DNA from 3 places in the Streptomyces sp. NPDC021020 genome. Region 3 is predicted to be linked to each of the others. Evidence: riboswitches for the same ligand, from Rfam matches in the RefSeq annotation. Region 3 holds a riboswitch; each other region holds the start of a gene.
What was found. A riboswitch is a leader RNA that binds a small molecule or an ion and turns the genes downstream of it on or off. The one in region 3 is predicted to bind cobalamin.

Region 1 (7,770 bases), on a different contig from region 3:
ACAGCCACCACGCCCCCGGGTGCAGCGTGCGCGGCAGCCGGCCGCCGCCGGCCGCGGGTGCCGTCATCGCGCGTTCCGCCGCTGCCGTACCCGGACGCCGATCAGGGCCGCGACGACGGCGACGACACCGGCGGTGATCGCCACCGGCAGGACGGAGCCGGAGGAGTGGTGGGCGGCGGCGGTCGGTTCGGCGTCCTGCGGCTGCGGCGCGGCGGAGGACACGGGGGCGGCGGTGGACGGCGCCGCGGTGGTGGCGGCGGGGGTGGGCGTCAGGGTGGCCGCGCTGGGGGTGCCGATGATCGTGGGTGACGGGTCGGTGTCCGCGCCGGAGGCGGTGGCGGACGGGTGCGGTGCGGTGGCGGGGCGCGTGGCGGCGGGGGGCTTGGGTTTGGCCGGTGCGGAGGTCTTGGTGCCGCCCGGCGCGGTGTTGCGGGCGCGGACGGTGTCCGGGGAGAAGGCCGGCCGGCCCTCGGTGCCCGCGATGTTGGTGGCGCCGAAGATCCACAGGTCCACGCTGCCGGGCTTCGGGTGGTAGCTCATGGCGCCCAACTGGCTGTAGGACCAGGTGTTCTGCCCCGGGTCCGCGTGCCAGTAGGACCAGTACGCGGTGGCCGGCGGGGTCAGCACGCAGGGCTCGTCCTTGGCGGTCGGGTATTGCGTGCCGCCTTGGTAACCGGCGTACCCGATACGGCAGATGAAGGCGGGACCATCGTGCTGCGTGCCGGTGGTGGCCCAACCCCCCTGGTTGAGCAGGGTGTAGCCGGTGGTGGGTGTCGTACCGCAGGAGCGCAGCAGCGGGCCGCCCCACTTCCGGAAGTCCACGGCCAGGACGACGCCCTGGGTGGTCGTGCACTTGCTCATGGGCTGCGCGGTGGCGGAGGCGGGGGCCGCGCCCACGGTCAGCCCGCCGCCGGCGAGGGCGGCGAGCAGACCGAGGACGGCGAGCAGGCGCGGCACGCGGGCCCGTACCCGGCGCACGGGCCTCACCGGTGGCTCCCCGCGCGCCGGGCGGCGGTCCTGCGCCGTACCGCCGCGAGCGCGGTACCGGCCGCGAGCAGCAGCGCGGCCAGGCCCGCCGCGGTCAGGGCGCTCGTGCCGGTCGCGGCGAGGGCGCCGCCGTGCGAGCCGTCGGCACCGGAACCGCCGTCGCCCGTACCGCCGCCGGAGGACGTGCCGCCGGAGCCGTGGTCGCCGCCGGTCGGGGTGACGGGGGCGAGCGCGTGGCTGAGGGTGGTAAGAGGGGTGCCGGCGAGGGCGGGGACGGCCTGGGTGGTGGAGCGGGTGTCGGAGTCCCCGGCGGCGTCGGTGATGCGGAAGCCGCCGTCCTTGTTCTGCACGGTGAGCAGGAACTCCTGCCCGCTGCGGGCCTGTTCGGGGCGGATCTTGTCGGTGGCGAGCAGCGCCTGCACGGCGAGCGCGGTCGAGTTGCTGCTCAGGCCCGCGGCGCCCTGGTAACCGCCGCTCTTCTGCTGGGCCTTGACGAGATACGCCCGTGCCGAGGCGAGGGCGTCGGCGCGGTCGGGGAGCAGGGCGAGGGCCTGGGCGGCGTAGCCGGTGGTGTCGACGTCGGAGGTGCAGTCGGCGCCGGGTGCGATCAGCTGCGAGGAGAAACCGCCGTCCGCGCACTGGAGTTGCAGCAGCCGGTCGACCGTGGCGGGCGGTGCGGTGACCCCGGCGCGGGTCAGCGCGAGCACGCCGAGGGCCTGCGAGACGGTCGAGTAGGCCTGGCTGAAGTCGCCGGGCGCGGTGCAGGCGCCGTCCGTCGTGGCGGCGGCGCAGACGTGGCCGGTGAGGGTGGCCGGCAGGTCGAAGCCGCCGAAGGTGTGCGGGTCCTGGCCCATGACCTCGGCGAGCAGGGTGAGTTTGGCGGCCGAGCCGCTGTACGGGCCGGGGTAGGCGGAGGTGCCCGCGGGGTCGGCGTAGTCGGCGACGTGCCCGGCGAGATACGCGGTGGCCTTCGTCAGCGCCGTGTCCTGGCCGCCGGTCGCGGCGAGCGCGAGGGCGAGGTCGGCGGTCTGGCCGTAGTCGGGCCCGTAGTCGTTCGCGAGGTGGTCGCCGCCCTTCAACTGCGCGACCAGGTACGCCGATCCGGCCGCCGCGGCCTTCTGGTCGCCGACGTCGCGCAGCAGCCGCCCGAAGGACGTGCCCACCGCGCCGCCGACCGCCTGGGTGGAGGCCCGCAGGTCGGAGTCCTTCTGGTCGGAGTCGGCGGCGACCCGGAAGCCGCCGTCCTTGTTCTGCTGGCCCGCGAGGAAGGCGCGCGCCCTGGCGATCTGCGGGGCGTAGCGCGTGCCCTCCAGGGCGAGGCCCTGGATCGCGAGGGCGGCGGAGTTGACGGAGTCGCCGGCCGCGCCGGGGAAGCCGCCGTCGGCGAGCTGCCTGCCCGCGAGCCAGGAGGCGCCCTCGGCCACCGCGTCCGCCGCGTCCTTGCCGGGCGCGAGGTCGAGGGCCATCATCGCCATCGCCGTGCTGTCGACCTCGGAGTCCCCGTGCGCGGGGATGAGGCTGGGCCAGGAGCCGTCCGCGTTCTGCAGGCTCTCCAGGTACGCGATCGGCCCGGCCGCCGCTGCCGTGTCGCCCGCCCGCAGCTGGGCGATGACGCCGAGGGACTGCGAGAAGACGGACGTCGCGTAGGCGTAGTTGCCCTTGGCGGCGCAGCCCGCAGAGGCGTCCGCGGCGGCGCACACGGTGGCGTCGAGGGCGGCGATCAGGTCGTGCCCGCCGAAGGCGCGCGGGTCGGCGCCGGTGACCTCGGCGGCGACGGCCTCCTTGGCGAGCGAGCCGCCCTGCGCGTACGCGGTGCCGATCAGCGTCCAGCCGTCGATGTCGCGGCCGTTGCCGTCCTTGCCGTGCTGGAGGAAGTCCGTGACACCGGCGAGGGTGTCGTCCGCGCCGCCCGCGGCGGACAGGGCGAACAGGCCGTCGATGGTGAGGCCGAAGTCGGCGAAACCGGATCCGGACTCGTAATAGTGGCCGTCGACGAGGTTGTCGCGGTCGACGAGGTAGGCGACGCCCTTGGCGAGGTCCGGGCCGGTGGCGGCGGCCGGCGGGGTGGTGGTCGGGGCGGCCGTGGTGGGCGTCGGGGAGGTGGTGGTGGGGGTGGGGGTCGTGAGGGGGTGGGTCAGCGTCGCCAGGTCGGTGCCGGTGGCGGCGAGGGTGGCGGCGGTGGAGGCGTAGACGTCCGGGTCGGTGGCCGAGGGGTCGCCGGTGAAGCCGCCGGCGTCGGTCTGCCGGGCGGCGAGCCAGCCGCGGGCGGCGGCGGCCTCGGCGGTGCGGCCGAGCAGGCCCAGCGCCTGGGCGGCGGACGCGGTCGTCGAGGTGTCGCCGTACGGCGCGCCGTCGTAGGCCGGGTAACTGCCGTCCGCGGACTGCTGCTTCAGCAGGTACGCGCCCGCCTTGTCCACCGCGTCCCCGGTACCGGGCAGGCCCTTGAGGGCGAGGACCGCCGCCGCGGTGGTCGCCGCGTTGGAGGTGCAGCGCTCGCCGCTGCCCAGCATGGAGCCGGAGAAGCCGCCGTCCGCGCACTGCATGCCGGTGAGCCGGTCGACGGCCGCGGCGGGCGGGGCGACGCCGCCGCGGGACAGCGCGAGCAGCGCCAGGGCCTGGGCGTCGGGCGAGGAGGCGCCGTAGAAGTCGCCGGGCGCGGTGCAATTGCCGAGGCTTCCCGCGACAGCGGTGCACACATGGTCGGTGAGGTCGGCGAGCAGGTCGCGGCCCCCGGTCTTCCTGGGGTCGCCGCCCAGGATCTCGGCGAGCAGCGCCAGGTTCGCGACGGCCGCCGGGCGCGGCACGGTGTCGGTGGCGTCGGGCAGCAGGTAGGCGTCGGCGTGCGCGGTCAGGTACGCGTCGAGCGCCCGCAGCGTGGCGTCCTGGCCGCCGGCCGCGGCCAGCGCGAGCGCGGTCTGCGCGGTGGAGGCGTAGTCGGTGCCGCCCCAGCCGTCGGGCACATGGTCGCCGCCCTCCAGTTGGCCCGTCAGCCAGGTCGCGGCCGCCGCGATGTCGGCGGGCCGCGCCGGGGTGGTGGGCGGCACGCTGGTCGGGGGCGCGCTGGTGGGCGGCGCGCTGGTCGGGGTGCCGCCGCCCTGGGCGCGTACGTCGTCCGGGGTGAAGGGCGGCTGGCCGGTGGTGCCGCCGATGTCGGTGGGGCCGAACGTCCACGCCTCGACCTCGCCGTCGGCCGGGTGGTCGCTGAACGCGCCGAGCGGGCTGTAGGCCCAGGTGTCCTGCCCGGCGGGCGCGATCCAGAAGGACCAGTACGCGTCGGCGGGCGGTGTCAGCACGCAGGCCTCGTCGGCGGGCGTCGGGTAGGGGGTGCCGCTGTCGAAGCCGTCGTTGCCGATCCGGCAGATGAAGCCGGGGCCGTCGTGCACCGTCCCGGCCGTGGTGAACCCGGCGTTGTGCAGCAGGTTGATACCCGTGGTGGGGTGCGCGTCGCAGCCGCGCAGCACCGGGCCGCCCCAGTGCCCGTAGTCCACCGCGACGATCGCGCCGGTCGTCGCCGTGCAGTCGCCGATCGGGTCGGCGTGTGCCGCGCCCGCCGACGTGACCAGCCCGGCGGTGCCGGCGAGCGTCGCCCCGGCGGTGAGCAGTACGGCGGTACGCGGCAGTCCACGGCCGCGGCGCCGGAAGAGTCGAAGCACGGGTCCCCCCGAGGTCGGCCGGCGGGGAGGGCGGGCCGCGGAGGAACGGGCGGCAGCTGGGCGGCGCCGGCCGGGTCGTCCGTGCCGTAGTCCTCGACGGCGATCGTGACTTGCTGTTCAGCGCAGGTAATCCGGCTCGCCCCCTGGACGGGGGCCTACGGTTGCGGGTCAGCGCCGGACTTCGACCGGCTTCCCCTGGCTGCTGAATCGGAAATGCGTTTCATGGCACCACGCGATCCGCTGTGACGTCAATGTCGCGCACAGTCGCGTGCCCCGCACGGGGCGGGAGGCGTGCCGACCCGCGTTCCCCGCCGCGCCCCCTCCCCCGGGATACCGTGTAGGCGTTCAGCCGACTGAAGAGTGGGGCGGGTATGGCGGAGGCGGGCGGGCGCGGTGTCCGGTAGCCCGCCGCTGCGCGTGCCCGTGGGGCGGGACGCCCCGCGCTGGACGACCTTCCGGGGCGAGCGCACGCTCGTCGTCGCCGCGCGTACGGTCACCTCGACCGTACGGGCACTGGAAACGCTTCCGGCGCTGCTGCGGGACGACCCCCGGGTGACCGTCGTCTTCGCCTACGACCCGACGTCCGCGTTCAGTTCGGGCGTGCTGGACCTGCTGAGCGGCAGCGGGTGCCGGGTCATGCCGTGGGAGCAGCTGGCGGACGTCTCCCCCGACCTCATCGTCTCGGCGAGCGAGAACATCGAGGTGCCCGAGGGCGACTGCCCGGTGCTGGTGCTGCCGCACGGCATCGGCTTCCAGAAGCTCGTCCCGGACTCCCGCAGCGCGCGGACCCGGCTGTCCGGTGTGGTGCCGGACGCGCTGCTGGAGAGCGGGCGGGCCTGGCTCGCGGTGTCGCACCCGGCGCAGGAGGAGCAGTTGGTCGCCGCCCACCCGAAGGCGGCCGGGCGGACGCTGCTGGTGGGCGACCCCTGCTTCGACGAGCTGGCCGCCAGCCGTCCGCGCCGGGCGGCGTACCGTACGGCGCTGGGCGTCGCGGAGCACCAGCGGCTGGTCGTGGTCAGCTCCACGTGGGGCCCCACCTCGCTGCTGGGCCGGCACCCGGACCTGCTCCCGCGGCTGCTCGCGCAGCTGCCCTGCGACGAATACCGGGTCGGCGCGATCATCCACCCCAACGTGTGGTCGGGCCACGGGGCGTGGCAGATCCGTACGCTGCTGGCCTCCGCGCTGGACGCGGGCCTGCTGCTGATCCCCGCCGTCCACGCGTGGCGGCCCGCGCTCGTCGCCGCGCACGTGCTGGTGGGCGACCACGGCTCGGTGACGCTCTACGGCGCGGCCAGCGGAACACCCGTCCTGCTGACGGGGATCGGCGCGGACGCGGTGCCGGGTACGGCCGTCCACGCGCTGGCCGCCGCCGCGCCGCGGCTCGAACCCCGCGGGGATCTGCTCGGGCAGGTGCGGGCGGCCGCGGCGGAGCAGCACGCGGCCGAGCGGTACGCCGAGGTCGCCGGCCAGGCCTTCGCCGAGCCCGGCCACGCGCTCGCCCGCCTGCGCGGCGCCGTCTACCGCTTCCTGGAGCTGCCGGAACCGGCCGCGGCGCCGCCGGCGCCCCTCGTACTGCCGGCCGCGGACTCCCCTGCCGGGCCGGTCACGTCGTGGCTGGTGACGACGGGCGTGGCGGCGGGCGGCGACGCGCCGGTCGTCACCGTCCGCCGTGTCCCGGCGGCGGTCGCCGGGTACGCGGCCGCGGGTCCGGACACCGGCGCGTCCTTCACCCACCTGGCGAGCACGGACGACGAGCGCGACCACCGGCTGACCGAGAGCGCCTCCGTCCTGCTGCGCGCCCGCCCCGCCGCCACGGCCGTCGAGGCGCTGCGCTGGATCGGGGACCGCCTCGACGAGCTGCCCGGCGCCCTCCTCGCGGCCGCGGCCGTCCGTGGCGGCGGCACACTGGTCGGGCTCAGGGACGGCCGCGTCGTGGAGGTGGACGCGACCGGTCCCACGCGCGACCCGGGCCTGCCCGCCGCGGTCGTCCACGCCTGCCTGCTCACCGGCGCGCCGCTGGACGGCGCGGTGGTGACGCTGCGGGTGGGCGAGCGGCCGGGCGAGGACGCGGCCCTGCGGCTGCGCCCCGCGCCCCTGGCCCGTTAGGGCGTGTCGTCCTCGAAGGTGTCCAGCCAGCGGTCCATGGCCTGCGCCTGGTCGTTGCCGACCGCCGCGTAGATCTCCCGGGCCCGGCGCACATAGCCGCGGACCTGCTCCGTACGCCCCTCGACCGACTCCGTCACGCGGGCGAGCAGCTCCAGCGCCTGCGCGGCGTAGTGCTCCGCGTCGTTCTCCTCCAGCGCCCGTACCGCCGCGCGCAGTTCGCGTACCGCGTCGTCGGTCTCGCCGAGCCGGGCGTGGACGGCGCCGATGCCCGCGCCCACCCGGGCGGCCATCCGCGGGTCGGGCTCGGCGAGCGCCGCGAAGGCGTCCCGGGCCCGGTGCAGCGTGGCCATCGCCCCGGCCGCGTCGCCGTCGACGTGCTGCGCGCGCCCGAGGAAGAAGAGGGCGAGGGCGGCGCCGCGCGGATCCCCGGCGCGCTCGTTGAGTTCCAGGCAGCGGCGCAGCGTGTCGACGGCTCCCGACAGCTCGAAGGGCGTCTGGTAGCGCCCGAGGAATTCCAGCACCGAGGCATGGACGTGGAGGTCGCCCGACACCGCGGCGAGCGCCTCGGCCCGCCGCAGCTCCCTGCCCGCTCCCCCGGTGTCGAGCAGGTCCAGCAGCGGGCGGGAGAGCAGGCTGCGCAGCCGCGCCTCCCCGGCCGTGGCCAGCGCGACGTCCTCGGCCGTGGTCGCCCGCTCCGCGGCCCGCGCCGCGGCGTCGGCGCCCAGCTCCAGCGACTCCTTCCACGCACCGAGGTAGCGGTGGTGCAGGAAGAGGACGGTGAAGGCCTCGGCCAGCGGCCACACCAGGGAGTACAGCTCGTGCGCCGTGGCCGCGCGCAGCACCGCGAGGATCGCGGCCCGTTCGGTGTCCAGCCATTCCAGCGGGGCCGGTCCGCCGGGCGCGGCGAAGGGATCGTCGGCGTCGCGCAGCAGCTCGTCGAGCCGGGCCACCCGCAGCCGGTCCCGCCGCACCGCGCGGTCGGCGAGCGCGGCCAGCGCGAGGTAGTGCCGCGCCACCCGCTCGG
Region 2 (7,770 bases), on a different contig from region 3:
TTGCCCATCCGCCCGCTGCCCAGCCAGAAGTGGTGGCCGTGCGCCCCGAAGGCGCTCAGCACCGTGTCGAGGGTGCCGTGCGGCTGGAAGAAGTACAGGAAGACGAAGCCGATCGCGACACCGTTGAGCAGGTAGGGGAAGAAGAGGATCCCCTTGAAGAGATTGCGGAAGCGCACGTCGAAACTGAGGACCGTCGCGAAGTACAGCGCGAGGACGATCTGCACGACGGAGGCGACCAGGTAGTAGATGCTGACGAAGAAGACCTGGAAGAGCTCGGGTCTGGTGAACAGCTCCACGTAGTTCTTGGTCCCGACGTAGTTGCGGTCCGGGCTGACGCCGTCCCAGTCGGTGAAGCTGTCCCTGATCATGTTCCCGACCGGGATGTAGGTGAACGTGATCAGCAGAGCCAGCGGCACCGCCAGGTACAGCCATGGCGTCACGGTCCGCCAGACCCGAGCGCGGCTCACAGGCTCGCGGTCTTCTGCGCGGCCGACCACTTCTTCGCGAGGTCCGCGAAGATGCCGGGCAGATCGCCGCCGGCCGCGCCGCGGGCGACGTCGATCAGGTGCTGGCGGTAGTCGGGCTTGTCGGTCATGCCGATCTCGGACTGGTTGTCGATGGTGGTGACCTTCGCGGCCTGCGCCTGCGACATCTGGACGAACTGCACCCCGGCGTCCTGGAAGGGCTTGAGGGCGCTCGGCATCTCACCGCCCTTGAGCGTCGGGACGGCCTGGTTGTCCTGCACGTAGCCGGACTTGTCGGTGAACCAGTCGATCCACGCACGCGCGGCGGCCTTGTGCTGGGAGTGGATGTTCACCGCCTCCTGGTAGTCGGGCGCCACCGGCGTGCAGAACTTGCCGTCCTTCTGCGACGGGAAGGGCATGTAGCCGATCTCGGCCGGGTCCTTGCCCGCCTTCTTGGCCGCGTCCTGCATCTGCACGATCGCCCACGACCCCAGCCACATGGTGCCGATCTGACCGGTGGCCAGCAGGTTCTTGCTGTTCTCCCAGTTGGTGGTGGTCGGGTCCTGCTCGGCGAGCTTGTCGTGCACGATGTCGTACAGCAGCGTGTCGCCGACGTTCAGGTCGCTGCCGGCCTTCCACGGATCGGGGTCGCCGGCCGGCTCGTCGGTCGCCTTGGCGTCGCAGGTGACGGCGCCCTGGACCTGCGTCCACGCGGTCAGCGGCCAGCCGTCCTTGTAGTTGGTGTAGTACGGCGTCGCCTCGGTCTGCGACTTGATCGCCTTCAGGTCGGTCAGGAACTGGTCGGGCGTGGTGGGCCAGTCGGTGACGCCGGCCTGCTGCCACACGGTCTTGTTGTAGACGAAGCCGTCGGCGTTCGCGAAGTTCGCGATGCCGTAGACCTTGCCGCCGACCGTGGCCTTCTCGGTGAAGGTGTACTTCTTGCCCAGCTCGTCCGCCGTGCCCAGCGAGGCGAAGAACTTCGGGTAGTCGTCGGTCTTGACGGCCGCCGGGATCATGAGCACGTCGCCGTAGTTCGACGTGTTCATCCGGATCTTGACCTCGCCCTCGTAGTCCGTGATCCCCTCGAAGGTGACGTGCACCTTGGGGTAGATCTTCTGGAACTCCGCGGCGTACTTCTTCATCGTCCCGTCCTGCACCAGGTCGGTGCGCTGGGTCAGGACCTTGATGTCCCCGGTGACCTTGGACGGATCGGTCGGCGAGGCGGCCGACCCACCGCCGGACGACGAGCCTCCGCCACCGCAGGCCGTCGCCAGCAGCGCCATCACGGCGACCAGCGGACCGGCGAGTGCTGTGCGCTTCATCTGCTCCCTCTCCGTTTCCACGACGTCCGACCGAGACCAGCAGGACGGCGGCGGATCAACTTAAGCGATTCAGTTGGAGAACGACCGCACTATTGCATTGGGTTGTGGGCCGGTAAAGACGCTGATTCCGCGCTGATGCTTAACCGTTACATACCGGTTCAGTAGGAGGGCCGCCCGGCCTGCGGTAGGTTGGGCGCCGACCGGCGGCGAGGCCGCCGGCGCGCGCCACGGCATGCAGGGGGAGGTGGGACCGATCACCGCGCGTACGCACCGCACGTTCCCGCCGTACGGCCGCGGCCCCGGGGCTTCCTGACCGGTTCCGCCGGCCGCCGTACCCCGCCGAGAGGCCGCCATGCCGCACACCCCGGAAACCGCCGGGCCCGCGCCCGCCACCCCGCAGCCCGCCGAGGACCTCACCCACGCCGCCGTCACCGCCCGGCTCAGGGCCGCGGGCTGCGTCTTCGCCGAGGACGAGGCCCGCATCATCCTGGACACCGCCGCCACACCCGCCGAGGCCGCCGCGATGACCGCCGCGCGCGCCGCCGGGCGGCCGCTGGAACACGTCGTCGGCTGGGCCGAGTTCTGCTCCCTGCGGATCGAGGTCGACGCCGGCGTGTTCGTCCCGCGCCGGCGCACCGAGCTGCTGGTGCGCGAGGCCACCGCGCTCGGCCGGGCCGCGCTCGCCGCGCGCGGGCGGGTGGTCGTCGCCGACCTGTGCTGCGGCTCCGGCGCGGTCGGCGCGGCCCTGGCCGCGGCCCTGGGCCGTACCGAACTGCACGCCGCCGACCTCGACCCGGCGGCCGTCGCGTGCGCGGCCCGCAACATCGCCGCGGCCGGCGGCCTGGCCCACTGCGGCGACCTCTTCGCGGCGCTGCCCGCCGCGCTGCGCGGCACGGTCGACGTGCTGGCCGCCAACGTGCCCTACGTGCCCACCGGCGCGGTCGCCCTGCTCCCGTCCGAGGCCCGCGACCACGAGGCCCCCATGGCCCTCGACGGCGGCCCCGACGGCCTGGACGTACTGCGCCGGGTCGCCGCCGACGCGGCCGGGTGGCTGGCCCCCGGCGGCTCCGTCCTGGTCGAGGCGGGCGAGCGGCAGGCCGGTACGGCCGCGGGCGTCCTCGCGGCCGGCGGCCTGCGCACCCGCACGGCCACCGACGACGACCTCGGTGCGACGGTCGTCATCGGCACCCGGCCGCAGCACTAGACCGAAGGCCCGCACCCCGGGTGCCGGGGTGCGGGCCTTCGGCCGCCGCTGCCGTGCGGGGGTCAGTCCGGCTGTTCGGCCGTCCGCAGTCCCGCGGACCACTTCTCCTCGATGTTGCCGAACTTCCACACCGCGACCGCCACCGCCCAGGTGGCGAAGAACAGCCCGACGATCACGTAGCCGACGATGTTGAGGTCCAGGCCGCCGATCCAGTCCCAGAAGGCGCCGTGCAGCCCGGCCTTGTCGCTGACCAGGCCCAGCAGCTCCACGGTGCCGATGATGAGGGCCACCGCGACCGACAGGCCGGTGATGGTCAGGTTGTAGTAGACCTTGCGGACGGGCTTGGAGAAGGCCCACTCGTAGGCGAAGTTCATGAACGAGCCGTCGATCGTGTCCAGCAGGCACATGCCCGCCGCGAAGAGGACCGGCAGGCACAGGATCGCGTACCAGGGCAGCCCGGAGGCGGCGCCGGACCCGGCCAGCACCAGCAGGGCGATCTCGGTCGCGGTGTCGAAGCCCAGGCCGAACAGCAGCCCCAGCGGGTACATCTGCCAGGGCTTGGTGATCGACTTCATCACCCGGCCGAGCAGCCGGTTCATGAACCCGCGGTTGTTCAGGTGCTCCTCGAGCGCGGCCTCGTCGAAGTGCCCGCCGCGCATCTGCCGGAAGACCTTCCAGATCCCGGCCAGGATCAGCAGGTTGATGATCGCGATGGCGTAGAGGAACGTCCCCGAGACGGTCGTCCCGATCCAGCCGGTGACGGAGTGCAGCTGGGAGTCGTCGTTCTCGACCGGGTCGGAGAGCGACTTGATGCCCAGCGACAGCAGCACGGCCAGCCCGAAGACGATGCTGGAGTGGCCCAGCGAGAACCAGAAGCCCACCGACAGCGGGCGCTTGCCCTCGTGCATGAGCTTGCGGGTGGTGTTGTCGATCGCCGCGATGTGGTCGGCGTCGAAGGCGTGCCGCATGCCGAGCGTGTACGCGGTCACACCGATGCCGATGCCGAAGGACTTGGTGCCGACGCTGTAGTGCTCCGGCGCCACGATCGCCACCAGCGTGAACCAGCCGATCACATGGAGGGCGACGATGAACGCCGCCATGCCGCCGAGCCGGGTCCACTCCGCCCGGGTCATCGAGTGCTTCATCCGTCGCAGACGTGATCCGGCGGGGGCCGGGGCCTCGGTGGTGCTGCTCATTCCTTCGTCCTCCGGGGAGCGGCCGGTGTGGTGCTTACCGCATCAGACTACTAGTTGCGAACGATGTGCAATAGGCCGCCCCCGGCCCCGGAGAGCTTGATCACACACGCGGAACCCCTGGTGATCGCCGATTCGCCCTGATTGACGCATGACAGAACGGAGCCCTACGCTCACGGGGTAAGTGATGGCATGGGGAAGCCGGTGGAACTCCGGCACGGTCGCGCCACTGTGATCCCGCCGCCGCCTTCGGGCGAGACGGGGAGTCAGACACCCGCTCATCACGACGCCCAGCAGACCAGGGACGCACGATCCCCGAAGGAGGGCTCATCTTGAGCAGCATTTCCCCTGCCCGCCCCGCCGCCACACCGGTTGTCCTGCCGGTCACCAAGGCCGCGCTGTGGCTCGTCGGCGCCACGTTCCTCGCGCTCGCCGCCTACTACTTCATCGGCGTCGACCAGGGTGCCGTCTCCGTGTTCGGCAAGGACATGCACATCCACGAGTTCGTCCACGACGCACGCCACTTCCTCGGCTTCCCCTGCCACTGACGGCCGGCCGGTCCGCCGCCCCGAGGGCGGCGGACCGTCGCGCCCGGAAGCCCCCGCGTCCCCCCATCCCCTCGCAACGGACAACTCGACATGGAAAAGAAACTCGTGCTGCGCGGCGTCCTCGCCGGCGCAGTCGCCGGGCTGCTCGCCTTCGTCTTCGCCCGCATCTTCGCCGAGCCGTACATCGGCAAGGCCATCGACTACGAGAGCGGCCGTGACGCCGCGCAGACCGCCCTCGACAAGGCGGCCGGGATCGCACCCGAGGCCGCGGGCTCCGACCTGTTCAGCCGCACCGTCCAGGCGGACGTCGGCATCGGCGTCGGAATGATCGTCTTCGGCATGGCGATGGGCGCGCTCCTCGCCGTCGCCTACACCGTCTGCCTCGGGCGGGTCGGCGGGCTGCGCGCCCGCAACCTCGCCCTGCTCGTGGCGGGCGGCGGATTCCTCGGCATGTACCTGGTGCCGTTCCTCAAATACCCCGCCAACCCGCCGGCCATCGGCCACGAGGAGACCATCAGGGCCCGCAGCGGCCTCTACCTGATCATGGTGGTGTGCTCGGTCGCCTTCCTCGTCGGCGCCGTCTGGCTGGGCCGCCGGCTCCAGGCGCGCTTCGGCAACTGGAACGCCACGCTGCTGGCCGGCGCCGCGTTCGTCGTCGCCATCGGCGTCGTCATGCTCCTCCTGCCGTCGCTCGGGCACCTCGGCTGGAACAAGGAGCACTACGGCGACCACGCCACCGAGACGCCCCAGCCGCTCACCGACGCCAAGGGGAACATCGTCTTCCCCGGCTTCCCGGCCGACGTCCTCTTCGCCTTCCGCTTCTACTCCGTGGGCGCGCAACTGCTGCTGTGGTCCGCGCTCGGCCTCGTCTTCGCGCCGCTCGCCGAACGCGTCCTGCGCCCCGCGACGGCGGGCGCCCCCGTACGCGGAACGGCTCCGTCGCCCGCATGACACCTCCCGCACCACGAACGAAGGACGCGGGCGCGGTGGTCGCCGAGATCACCGCGCTCGGGCCCTTCTTCGCCTTCACGACGCACGAGGACACGGCGGCGGGTACGGCGTCCGCGCCCGGCGACGCGGGGTGGCAGGCCCTCGACGGGCCCGCCGTCGCCGACCGGGCCGAGGCCGTACGCGCGTGGCTGGCCGCCGCGAGCGGGCGGCGGCCGGACGCCGTCGAGGCCCGCGTCGGCGCGTCCGTCGCCCACCTCGGCCTCGCCGCGCGCCTGGTGTCACCCGCGCTCGCCGCCGCCGTCCTGCACGGCGTGCTCCTGGACCACCCGCTCGCCGCCGCCCGCTGGCGGCCCGTCCTCGGCGGCCCCGTACCCCTCTCACTGCCCGCCGCCGCGCTGCGCGGCCCCGTCCGGCCGCCCGGCCCGCTCGCCGACGCCTTCGCCGCCCGGCTGCACGACGGGCCGCTCGCCGAGCTCGCCGCCCTCCACGTCCCACTCGGCGTCTCCCGGCACATCCTGCTGGGCAACACCGCCTCCGCCGTCAACGGCGCCGCGGCCATGATCGCCGCCGCCCGCCCGGAACTGGCCGCCGCCACCGCGGAGTTCGCCGCTGCGCTGCTGGACCGCGAACCGCTGCGCGCGCAGCGCGACCGCACGGCCGCCGGCGCCTTCCGCCGCCGCAGCTGCTGCCTCATCTACCGGGCCGCCCCCGACCGCCGCGGCGCCCTGTGCGGCGACTGCGCCCTGCACACTCCCACGGACACCCGCCCATGAGACACGTCCACGTCATCGGCATCGGCGCCGGCGACCCCGCCCAGCTCACCCTCCAGGCCGTCGACGCGATCGGCCGGACCGACGTCTTCTTCCTGCTCGACAAGGGCGACGCCAAAGCCGACCTGACGGCCCTGCGCGAGCTGATCCTGCGGCGGCACGCGACCCGCCCGCACCGCGTCGTCACCGCCCGCGACCCCGAGCGCGACCGCACCGCGCCCACCCCCGGCTACGCGCCCGCCGTCGACGACTGGCGCGCCCGCCGCGCCGCCCTCTACCGCCGGATGATCGCCGACGAACTGCCCGACGGCGGCACCGGCGCCTTCCTCGTGTGGGGCGACCCCGCCCTCTACGACAGCACCCTCGCGATCCTCGACGAGATCCGCGCGGAGAACGGGCCCGCCTTCGAGTGGACGGTCGTCCCCGGCGTCAGCAGCGTCGCCGCGCTCACCGCCCGGCACCGCGTGACCCTCAACCAGGTCGGCGGCCCGGTCCACATCACCACCGGCCGCCGGCTCGCCGACCACGGCCTGCCCCCCGGCGCCGACGACGTGGTCGTGATGCTCGACGCCCGGCACGCCTTCACCGCCCTCACGGAGGAGGGCCTGCACATCTACTGGGGCGCCTACCTCGGCACCCCCGACGAGATCCTGCTGTCCGGCCCCCTCGACACCGCGCTGGCCGCCCGCATCACCGCCACCCGCGCCGAGGCCCGCGCCCGCAAGGGCTGGATCATGGACACCTACCTCCTGCGCAGACCGCGCGGCACGACCCCGGAACCGGCGGCCCCGCCCGCCGCCGGCACCGCCGGCCCCGCTCCGGACCGCGGGCCCCGCTGATGCTGCGGGTCCTCGTCCTGGGCGGCACCGGCGAGGCCCGGGAGCTGGCCGCGCTGCTCGCCGGTGACGCGGGGCTGGACGTCACCACCTCGCTCGCCGGGCGCACCCCGCGGCCGCACCTGCCCGCCGGGCAGGTCAGGTCCGGCGGCTTCGGCGGCGCCGAGGGCCTCGCACGGTGGCTGCGCGAGCACCGCACCGGCGCCGTCGTCGACGCCACCCACCCCTTCGCCGCCCGGATCAGCGCCCACGCCGCCCGCGCGGCCCGCACCGCGGGCGTACCGCTGCTGGCGCTGCGCAGGCCCGGGTGGGCCGCGCGGCCCGGGGACCGGTGGCAGTGGGCGGCGGACACCGCCGAGGCCGCCGCGCTGCTGCCCGCGCTCGGCCGGCGCCCCTTCCTCACCACCGGCGCCGGTGAGCTGGCCGCCTTCGCCGCGCTGCCGCTGCACTTCCTGGCCCGCACGGTCACGCCGCCGCCCCCG
Region 3 (7,770 bases):
CGCCGGACCGGCCCACCCAGGCGGTCGACGTGCGGGATCTCGCCGGGTGGCTGCTCGACGCCGCGGAGAGCCGGACCACCGGCACCTTCGACGCGGTCGGGCCGGTCGTCCCGTTCGGCGAGTGGCTGGAGCTGTCCCGCACCCTCGGCGGGCACACCGGCCCGGTGGTCGCGGCCGGTTCCGCGTGGCTGCTCGCGAACGGCGTGGCCGAGTACATGGGGCCCGAGTCGCTGCCGATGTGGGTGGCCGAGCCGGGCTGGGAGGGCTGGTCGGCCCGCACCGGGGCCGCCGCGCGCGCCGCGGGGCTGCGGCACCGCCCGCGCGCGGAGATGCTCGCCGACACGCTGCGCTGGGAGCGCGCTGAGGGGCTCGACCGGGAGCGCAGGGCGGGCCTCAGCGCCGGACGGGAGCGCGAGCTGCTGGCGGCGCTGGGCTGACGGGCCGCGGGCCGGCCCGGCCGCTGTCGGTGCCGCACGGCACACTGGCCCTCATGACACCGGACGCGCTCAAAGCCATCTGCCTGGGAATGAACGGGGCCGAGGAGACCTTCCCGTTCACCGCGGAGACGTCCGTCTTCAAGGTCGGCGGAAAGATCTTCGCGATCACCGCGCTGGACGCCGAGCCGCTGAGCGTGAGCCTGAAGTGCGACCCGGAGGTGGCGCTGCAACTGCGTACGGCCCACCCGGAGATCACCGGCGGCTGGCATCTGAACAAGCGTCACTGGAACACGGTGCGCCTGGACGGGGCGCTGCCCGACGACCAGGTGCGCGAGATGGTCGAGGACTCCTACGACCTGATCGTCTCCAGGCTTCCGCGCCGCGAGCAGCTGCGGCTGGACTGGCCCGGGGTACGCGAGAACGGAGTACGTGAGAACGGGGTGCGAGGGCCGGGGATACCCGACGACGGGACGCGCTGAGCCGTGCGGGCCGTCGGGCCGCCCGGCCCGGCGCGCCCCCGGCGGTGCGGGCGGCGCCCCGCGCAGGATGGAGGGCGCCCCGCCCGCCGGCCCCGCCGCCCGCTTCCGTGAAGAGGTCCCGCCGTGCCCGCTTCCTCCTCCGGCCGCTACGGCGAGGACGCCTTCCCGCCCGGCCGGGAGGGCGAGGGCGAGCGCATCGACTACGGCGCCCTCGCGTACGACGACGTCACGCTCGCCCACCTGCGCGCCCTCGGTGCGGGCCCCGGCTGGCGGTGCCTCGACGCCGGCGCCGGTACGGGTACGGTCGCGCGCCGGCTGCTGGCCGACGCCGGGGTGGACGGCGTGCTCGCCGTGGACCGCGACGTGCGCTTCCTCGCCGCCCGCCCGGTGCCCGGCCTCGACGTGCTGGAAGCCGATGTCACCGCGGCCCCGGACGCGGTTCCCGGCTCCTTCCGGCTGGTGCACGCCCGGTTCCTGCTGATGCACCTGCCCGAGCCCGAGCGCATGGTCCGGCGGCTGGCGGAGCTGGTCGAGCCGGGCGGCTTCCTGGTCCTCGGCGACGCGGTCGACCTCACCGGCGACCGGGCGCCCGCGTCCCCGTACACGGCGGCGATGCGCGCGATGTGGCAGGGCCTGGAAGCCGCAATCGGGACGGACGCGTCCTGGGTGCCGTCCTACCCCGCGCTGCTGCGGGCGGCCGGGCTGGAATCCGTGGGCGCCGGGATCCATGTGCCGCCGCTGCTGCCGGGCAGCGCGATCAGCCGCTTCTGGGCCGACACCTGGCAGCGCAGCCGCCCGGCCATGCTCGCCACCGGCCTGATCGACGACGCGGGCCTGGACGCGGCCCTGCGCTACCTCGACTCCCCGCGGTGCGCCGCGCTCTCGGCGGGCCTGCTCACCGCCTGGGGCCGCAGGCCACGGCGGTAGCCGCAGGCCCGCGCCGCCGCTCGCCTTGCGGGAGCGGCGGACAGGCGCAGCATGGGAGGAGCGGCATCCGGCGGCGGGAACGAGGGGCGGGACGCACCGGGCCCGCGGGGCGTCCGTGACGCACGCGGCGCGCGGGGGGAAGGCGACCGAGCGAGCGAGAGGAAATCTTCATGCCCTTCGTGACGACGCGGGACGGGGTCGAGATCTTCTACAAGGACTGGGGCCATGGCCGTCCGGTGGTCTTCATCCACGGCTGGCCGCTCAGCGGCGACGCGTGGCAGGACCAGCTCAAGGCGGTGGCCGACGCGGGCTTCCGCGGCATCGCGCACGACCGGCGCGGCCACGGGCGCTCGACTCCGGTCTTCGACGGCTACGACTTCGACACCTTCGCCGACGACCTCGACGACCTGATCACCGGCCTGGACCTGCGCGACGTCACCCTCGTCGCCCACTCCATGGGCGGCGGCGAACTGGCCCGCTACATCGGCCGGCACGGCACGGAGAGGGTCCGCTCGGCGGTGCTGCTCTCGGCGATCCCGCCGATCATGCTCCAGGGGCCGGACAACCCGGAGGGGGTGCCGCAGAAGGCCTTCGACGAGATCAAGGCCGGCATCCTCGCCGAGCGCTCGCAGTTCTGGAAGGACACCTCGGAGGCGTTCTTCGGGGCGAACCGCGAGGGCAGCCGGGCCACCCAGGGCAACCGGGACGCCTTCTGGCTGATGGCGATGGACGAGACGATCGAGGGCGCCGTGGCCTGCGTGGACGCCTTCGCGGCGACCGACTTCCACGCGGACCTCGCGAAGTTCGACGTCCCGACGCTGGTCGTGCACGGCGACGACGACCAGATCGTGCCCTTCGCGGCGACCGGCGCCAAGACGGCGAAGCTGGTCGAGGACGCCGAGCTGAAGGTCTACGAGGGCGGCTCGCACGGCATCGCGCTGGTGCCCGGCGACAAGGAGAAGTTCACCAAGGACCTGCTGGAATTCCTGGCGAAGTGACTCCCCTCCCGTCCCCCGGCGCCGCGGCCCGCCCGCGCCGCCGGGGGACGGCCGGGCCCGGCGGACGGAGAGCGCGGTGGCGACGAAGGCAGCGGTGGACGTGGTGGTGGTCGGCGCCGGGCTCGCGGGGCTCGCGTGCGCGCAGGACCTGGTGGCCGCGGGGCTGCGGGTCCGGGTGCTGGAGGCGTCCGACGGGGTCGGCGGGCGGATGCGCACCGATGTGCGGGACGGCTTCCGCTTCGACCGCGGCTTCCAGGTCGTCAACCCGTCCTACCCGCAACTGCGCCGCCGGCTGCGGGTGGACGAGCTGGACGCGCGGCCGTTCGGCCCCGGCGTCCTGGTGCGCACCCCGCGGGGCATGCTGCGCTTCGCCGATCCGACGCGGGCCCCGCGGCAGGCCGCCGATCTGCTGCCCGGCCGGCTCGGCTCGCTGCGGGACGTGTCCGCGCTGGTCATGCTGTGCGGGCGGGATCTGCTCACGCCGCCGCGGGCGCTCAAGCGGGCGCCGGACCGGACGACCAGGACGGCGCTGGCGGATGCCGCGATCGGCGAGGATCTGGTGGAGCGGCTGCTGCGGCCCTTCCTGTCGGGGGTGTTCCTGGAGGACGAGCTGGAGACCTCCAGCCGCTACTTCCACCTGGTGTGGCGCTCGATGATGCGCGGCAGGCTGTGCCTGCCCGCCCGCGGTGTCGCCGCGGTCCCCGAGCAGCTCGCCGCCGCCCTGCCGGACGGCACGGTGGTGCTCGGCACCCCGGTCGAACGTCTCACCGGGGAAGGGGTGCTGACGGCGTACGGGGAGGAGCAGCCGGCCCGCGCGGTGGTCGTCGCGACCGGCCCGGCGGCCGCCGCGGAGCTGCTGCCGGGACTCGCCGTGCCGCCGGTCCGCGCGGTCACCACGTACTACCACGCCGCCCCGCGGTCGCCGCTGGCCGAGCCGACGCTGGTCGTGGACAGCGCGCGGCGGGTGCTCAACACGGTGGTGCTCAGCGAGGTCGCGCCGTCGTACGCGCCGCGCGGGCGGGCGCTGGTGGCCACCTCGGTCCTGGGCGCGGACGACCCCGCGCGGCGGGAGGCGCGGGTGCGCGACGTGCTGGCCGAGCTGTACGGGACGGACACCCGCGGCTGGGAGCCGGTGGCCGTCTACCCGGTGCCGGAGGCGCTTCCGGCCATGCCACCGCCCTGGCCGCTCTCCCGTACCACCCGCCACTCCCCCGGTGTCCACGTCTGCGGCGACCACCGCGCGACCGGCTCCGTGCAGGGCGCCCTCGCCTCCGGCGCACGCGCCGCCCGCGAGATCCTCGCCGACCGCGCGACCGGCGGGTAGCGGCGTCCGGTCACCGGCGTCGGCGGCCGTACCGGGTGTGGTGCCGCTCGTGGAAGGCGCGGGTGAGCAGGGCGTGGATGTGGTGGCCGAGCTCGTCGGGCCCCGTCAGCGGGTGCGGGAAGGGCAGCCGGGCGTCGAGGTGGCCGTACGGGCGCTCCAGGCGCAGCACGATGCCGTGCCGGTCGAGGGCGAGCGGGACGACGCGGGTGACATCGACGAGCTGCCGGTCCGTCAGCAGCCGGGCCAGCTCGTCCAGGTGCTCCTGGTGGTCCTCGGCCAGGTGCAGCAGCAGCCGCGCCTCGGCGGAGGCGACCGGGTCGGGCCGGGCGGCGGCCAGCTCGCCGGGTGCGACCAGGTGGCGGGCCCCGCGCGCGTCGAACGCGACGGCGCGGACGTCGGCCCGCAGCCGCACCGCCCCGGCAGGCCCCGGTTCGGGCGCCTGCAGCCGGGCGGTGATCCGCACCCGGGCGCGGACCCGGTCGCGTACGGGTACGGGCGCGAGGTCCGTCCACTCCAGCACCGCGGGGATGCCGACCGCCGGGCCGCAGGACGCCTCCGCGGCGGTGCGGCTGTCGACGGGGACGCGCAGCCGCAGGACGCGGCCGTCGAAGTCGGCGGCCACGCCGGTCAGGAAGTCCTCGTGCGCACCGTTGGCCGTCACCCCGGCGGAGCCCGCGGTCGACAGGATGCTGCGGACTTGCTCGGCGGCGCTGGGCTCGCGCGGATCGGCGGTCCTGGTCACACGTCCTCCTCGGGACTTAGGTAAGCCTAACCTTAATATGACACCGAGCCGGGATGTGGACAACGGCAGCCGGAAGTCCCGCGGCGTTCTACGCTGGGTGGTGCAACTGGTTCGCCCTGCCCGCCAGGCAGGCGCGTCGTAAGAGGGAACCCGGTGGGAATCCGGGACTGCCCCGCAGCGGTGAGTGGGAACGACCGCCGTCATACGCACTGGGTCCGGGCCGCGGACCTGGGAAGCGACGGCCAGTAGGAAAACTGCCTTCCGGCAGAGCGCCCGCGAGTCCGAAGACCTGCCCGTTGCCCGTACGCGGACCGTTCCGCGCACGGACATCCCGGTGACCTCGAGGGCGGGTCGGCGACAACCGGCGGGTGGACGTACCCCTTTCGGGGGGAACAGTCCCGACCCGTCCGGCTGCGTCACCCTTCACGCCCCCGTCCCGTCGCCGGGATCTCAGGGATCCGTCTCGTGAAGGAGATCTCCGTGACAACCAAGCCCGCAGCCGCGGCAGCACGGGCCACCGTGTACGGCTACCCCCGCCAGGGTGCCGACCGGGAACTGAAGAAGGCCGTCGAAGGCTACTGGAAGGGCCGCGTCACCGCGGCCGAGCTGCGTAGGACCGCGGCCGAGCTGCGCCGGGCCAACTGGCGGCAGCTGTCCGAGGCCGGCATCGACGAGGTGCCCACCGGCGACTTCTCGCTCTACGACCACGTCCTCGACACCAGCGTCATGGTCGGCGCGATCCCCGCGCGGCACCGCGCCGCGGTCGAGGCCGACCCGCTCGACGGCTACTTCGCGATGGCCCGCGGCACGCAGGACGTCGCGCCGCTGGAGATGACGAAGTGGTTCGACACGAACTACCACTACCTGGTGCCCGAGCTGGGGCCCGACACCGTCTTCGCCCCCGACCCCGCCAAGCAGCTCGTCGAGCTGGCCGAGGCCCTGGCGCAGGGGCTGACCCCGCGGCCGGTGCTCGTCGGACCCGTCACGTACCTGCTGCTGGCCAAGCCCGCGCCCGGCGCGCCCGCGGACTTCGAGCCGCTGAGCCTGCTGGACCGGCTGCTGCCCGTCTACGCCGCGGTGCTGGCCGGGCTGCGCGCGGCGGGCGCCGAGTGGGTGCAGCTCGACGAGCCCGCGCTCGTCCAGGACCGGGACGCCGCCGAACTCGACGCCGCCGCCCGCGCCTACCGCGCGCTGGGCTCCCTGACGGACCGCCCGAAGCTGCTGGTCGCCTCCTACTTCGACCGGCTCGGCGAGGCCCTGCCGGTGCTGGCCGAAGCCCCGGTCGAGGGCCTGGCCCTGGACTTCACCGGCCCGGCCGCCGGCAATCTCGACGGCCTCGCGGCGGCCGGCGGACTGCCCGGCAGGCGCCTGGTCGCGGGTGTCGTCGACGGCCGCAACATCTGGACCGCCGACCTGCGCAAGGCGCTCGCCACCCTCGGCACCCTGCTGGGGCTGGCCGGTCAGGTCGACGTCGCCGCGTCCTGCTCGCTGCTGCACGTGCCGCTCGACGCCGCCGCCGAGACCGGCCTCGACCCGCAGGTGCTGCCCTGGCTCGCCTTCGCCCGGCAGAAGACCGCCGAGATCGCCACCCTCGCCGCGGGCCTGTCCCGCGGCACGGAGGCCGTCGCCGACGAGCTGGCCGCCAACCGCGCCGCGCTCGACTCGCGCGCGGCCTCCCCGCTCACCCGCGACCCGGCCGTCCGCGAGCGGGCCGCGGCCGTCACCGCCGCCGACGCCCGCCGCGCGCAGCCGTACGACGAGCGCACCACCGCCCAGCGGGCCCGGTTGCGGCTGCCGCTGCTGCCGACCACGACGATCGGCTCCTTCCCGCAGACCGGCGAGCTGCGCACCGCCCGCGCCGACCTGCGGGCCGGACGCATCGACACCGCCGGCTACGAGGAGCGGATGCGCGACGCCGTCCGCGAGGTCATCGCCTTCCAGGAGAAGACCGGCCTGGACGTCCTCGTGCACGGCGAGCCCGAGCGCAACGACATGGTCCAGTACTTCGCCGAGCAGCTCACCGGCTACCTGGCCACCCGGCACGGCTGGGTCCAGTCCTACGGCACCCGGTACGTGCGCCCGCCGATCCTGGCGGGTGACATCTCCCGCCCCGGGCCCATGACCGTGCGCTGGACGTCCTACGCCCAGTCGCTCACCGACCGGCCGGTCAAGGGCATGCTCACCGGACCGGTCACGATGCTCGCCTGGTCCTTCGTCCGCGACGACCAGCCGCTCGGCGACACCGCCCGGCAGGTCGCCCTGGCGCTGCGCGACGAGGTCGCCGACCTGGAGGCCGCGGGCACCGCCGTGATCCAGGTGGACGAGCCCGCGCTGCGCGAGACTCTGCCGCTGCGTGCCGCCGACCGGCCGGCGTACCTGGCGTGGGCCACCGAGGCCTTCCGGATCACCACCGCCGGGGTGCGCGCGGACACCCAGGTCCACACGCACATGTGCTACGCGGAGTTCGGCGACATCGTGCAGGCCATCGACGACCTCGACGCGGACGTCATCAGCCTGGAGGCGGCCCGCTCGCACATGCAGGTGGCCCGCGAGCTGGCCGCGCACGGCTACCCGCGCGAGGCCGGTCCGGGCGTCTACGACATCCACTCGCCCCGCGTCCCCGGCGCCGACGAGGCGGCCCGGATGCTGCGCACCGGGCTGAAGGCCATCCCCGCGGAGAGGCTGTGGGTCAACCCCGACTGCGGTCTGAAGACCCGCGGCTGGCCCGAGACCCGGGCGTCGCTGGAGAACCTGGTGGCCGCGGCCCGCACGGTCCGCGCCGAGCTGGACGCCTGACCCGCGCCCGGCGCCCGGCGTTGCCGCGCGGCAACGCCGGGCGCCGGGCCGGACCGGCCGCGTGTCA

Region 1: it holds a riboswitch for cobalamin, as region 3 does, so the genes downstream of both, ACH4SL_RS34810 (prenyltransferase/squalene oxidase repeat-containing protein) here and metE (5-methyltetrahydropteroyltriglutamate--homocysteine S-methyltransferase) in region 3, are expected to answer to the same signal.
Region 2: it holds a riboswitch for cobalamin, as region 3 does, so the genes downstream of both, ACH4SL_RS28000 (CbtB-domain containing protein) here and metE (5-methyltetrahydropteroyltriglutamate--homocysteine S-methyltransferase) in region 3, are expected to answer to the same signal.

What each region holds. Positions count from the first base shown of each region.
Region 1 covers NZ_JBIRQQ010000015.1:184,611-192,380, forward strand. The annotation lists gene ACH4SL_RS34800 (CbiQ family ECF transporter T component) at 1-67, opposite strand, end outside; gene ACH4SL_RS34805 (hypothetical protein) at 64-987, opposite strand; gene ACH4SL_RS34810 (prenyltransferase/squalene oxidase repeat-containing protein) at 984-4,640, opposite strand; cobalamin riboswitch at 4,744-4,891, opposite strand; gene ACH4SL_RS34815 (hypothetical protein) at 5,034-6,746, shown strand; gene ACH4SL_RS34820 (NB-ARC domain-containing protein) at 6,743-7,770, opposite strand, start outside.
Region 2 covers NZ_JBIRQQ010000010.1:32,024-39,793, reverse strand. The annotation lists gene ACH4SL_RS28020 (carbohydrate ABC transporter permease) at 1-497, opposite strand, end outside; gene ACH4SL_RS28015 (ABC transporter substrate-binding protein) at 464-1,786, opposite strand; gene ACH4SL_RS28010 (putative protein N(5)-glutamine methyltransferase) at 2,139-2,990, shown strand; gene ACH4SL_RS28005 (HoxN/HupN/NixA family nickel/cobalt transporter) at 3,053-4,186, opposite strand; cobalamin riboswitch at 4,349-4,480, shown strand; gene ACH4SL_RS28000 (CbtB-domain containing protein) at 4,516-4,731, shown strand; gene ACH4SL_RS27995 (CbtA family protein) at 4,822-5,682, shown strand; gene ACH4SL_RS27990 (hypothetical protein) at 5,679-6,455, shown strand; gene cobF (precorrin-6A synthase (deacetylating)) at 6,452-7,291, shown strand; gene ACH4SL_RS27980 (cobalt-precorrin-6A reductase) at 7,294-7,770, shown strand, end outside.
Region 3 covers NZ_JBIRQQ010000002.1:905,107-912,876, reverse strand. The annotation lists gene ACH4SL_RS08285 (oxidoreductase) at 1-437, shown strand, start outside; gene ACH4SL_RS08280 (MmcQ/YjbR family DNA-binding protein) at 491-916, shown strand; gene ACH4SL_RS08275 (class I SAM-dependent methyltransferase) at 1,040-1,843, shown strand; gene ACH4SL_RS08270 (alpha/beta fold hydrolase) at 2,014-2,841, shown strand; gene ACH4SL_RS08265 (NAD(P)/FAD-dependent oxidoreductase) at 2,918-4,165, shown strand; gene ACH4SL_RS08260 (DUF2470 domain-containing protein) at 4,176-4,907, opposite strand; cobalamin riboswitch at 4,998-5,219, shown strand; gene metE (5-methyltetrahydropteroyltriglutamate--homocysteine S-methyltransferase) at 5,388-7,703, shown strand; gene yicI (alpha-xylosidase) at 7,768-7,770, opposite strand, start outside.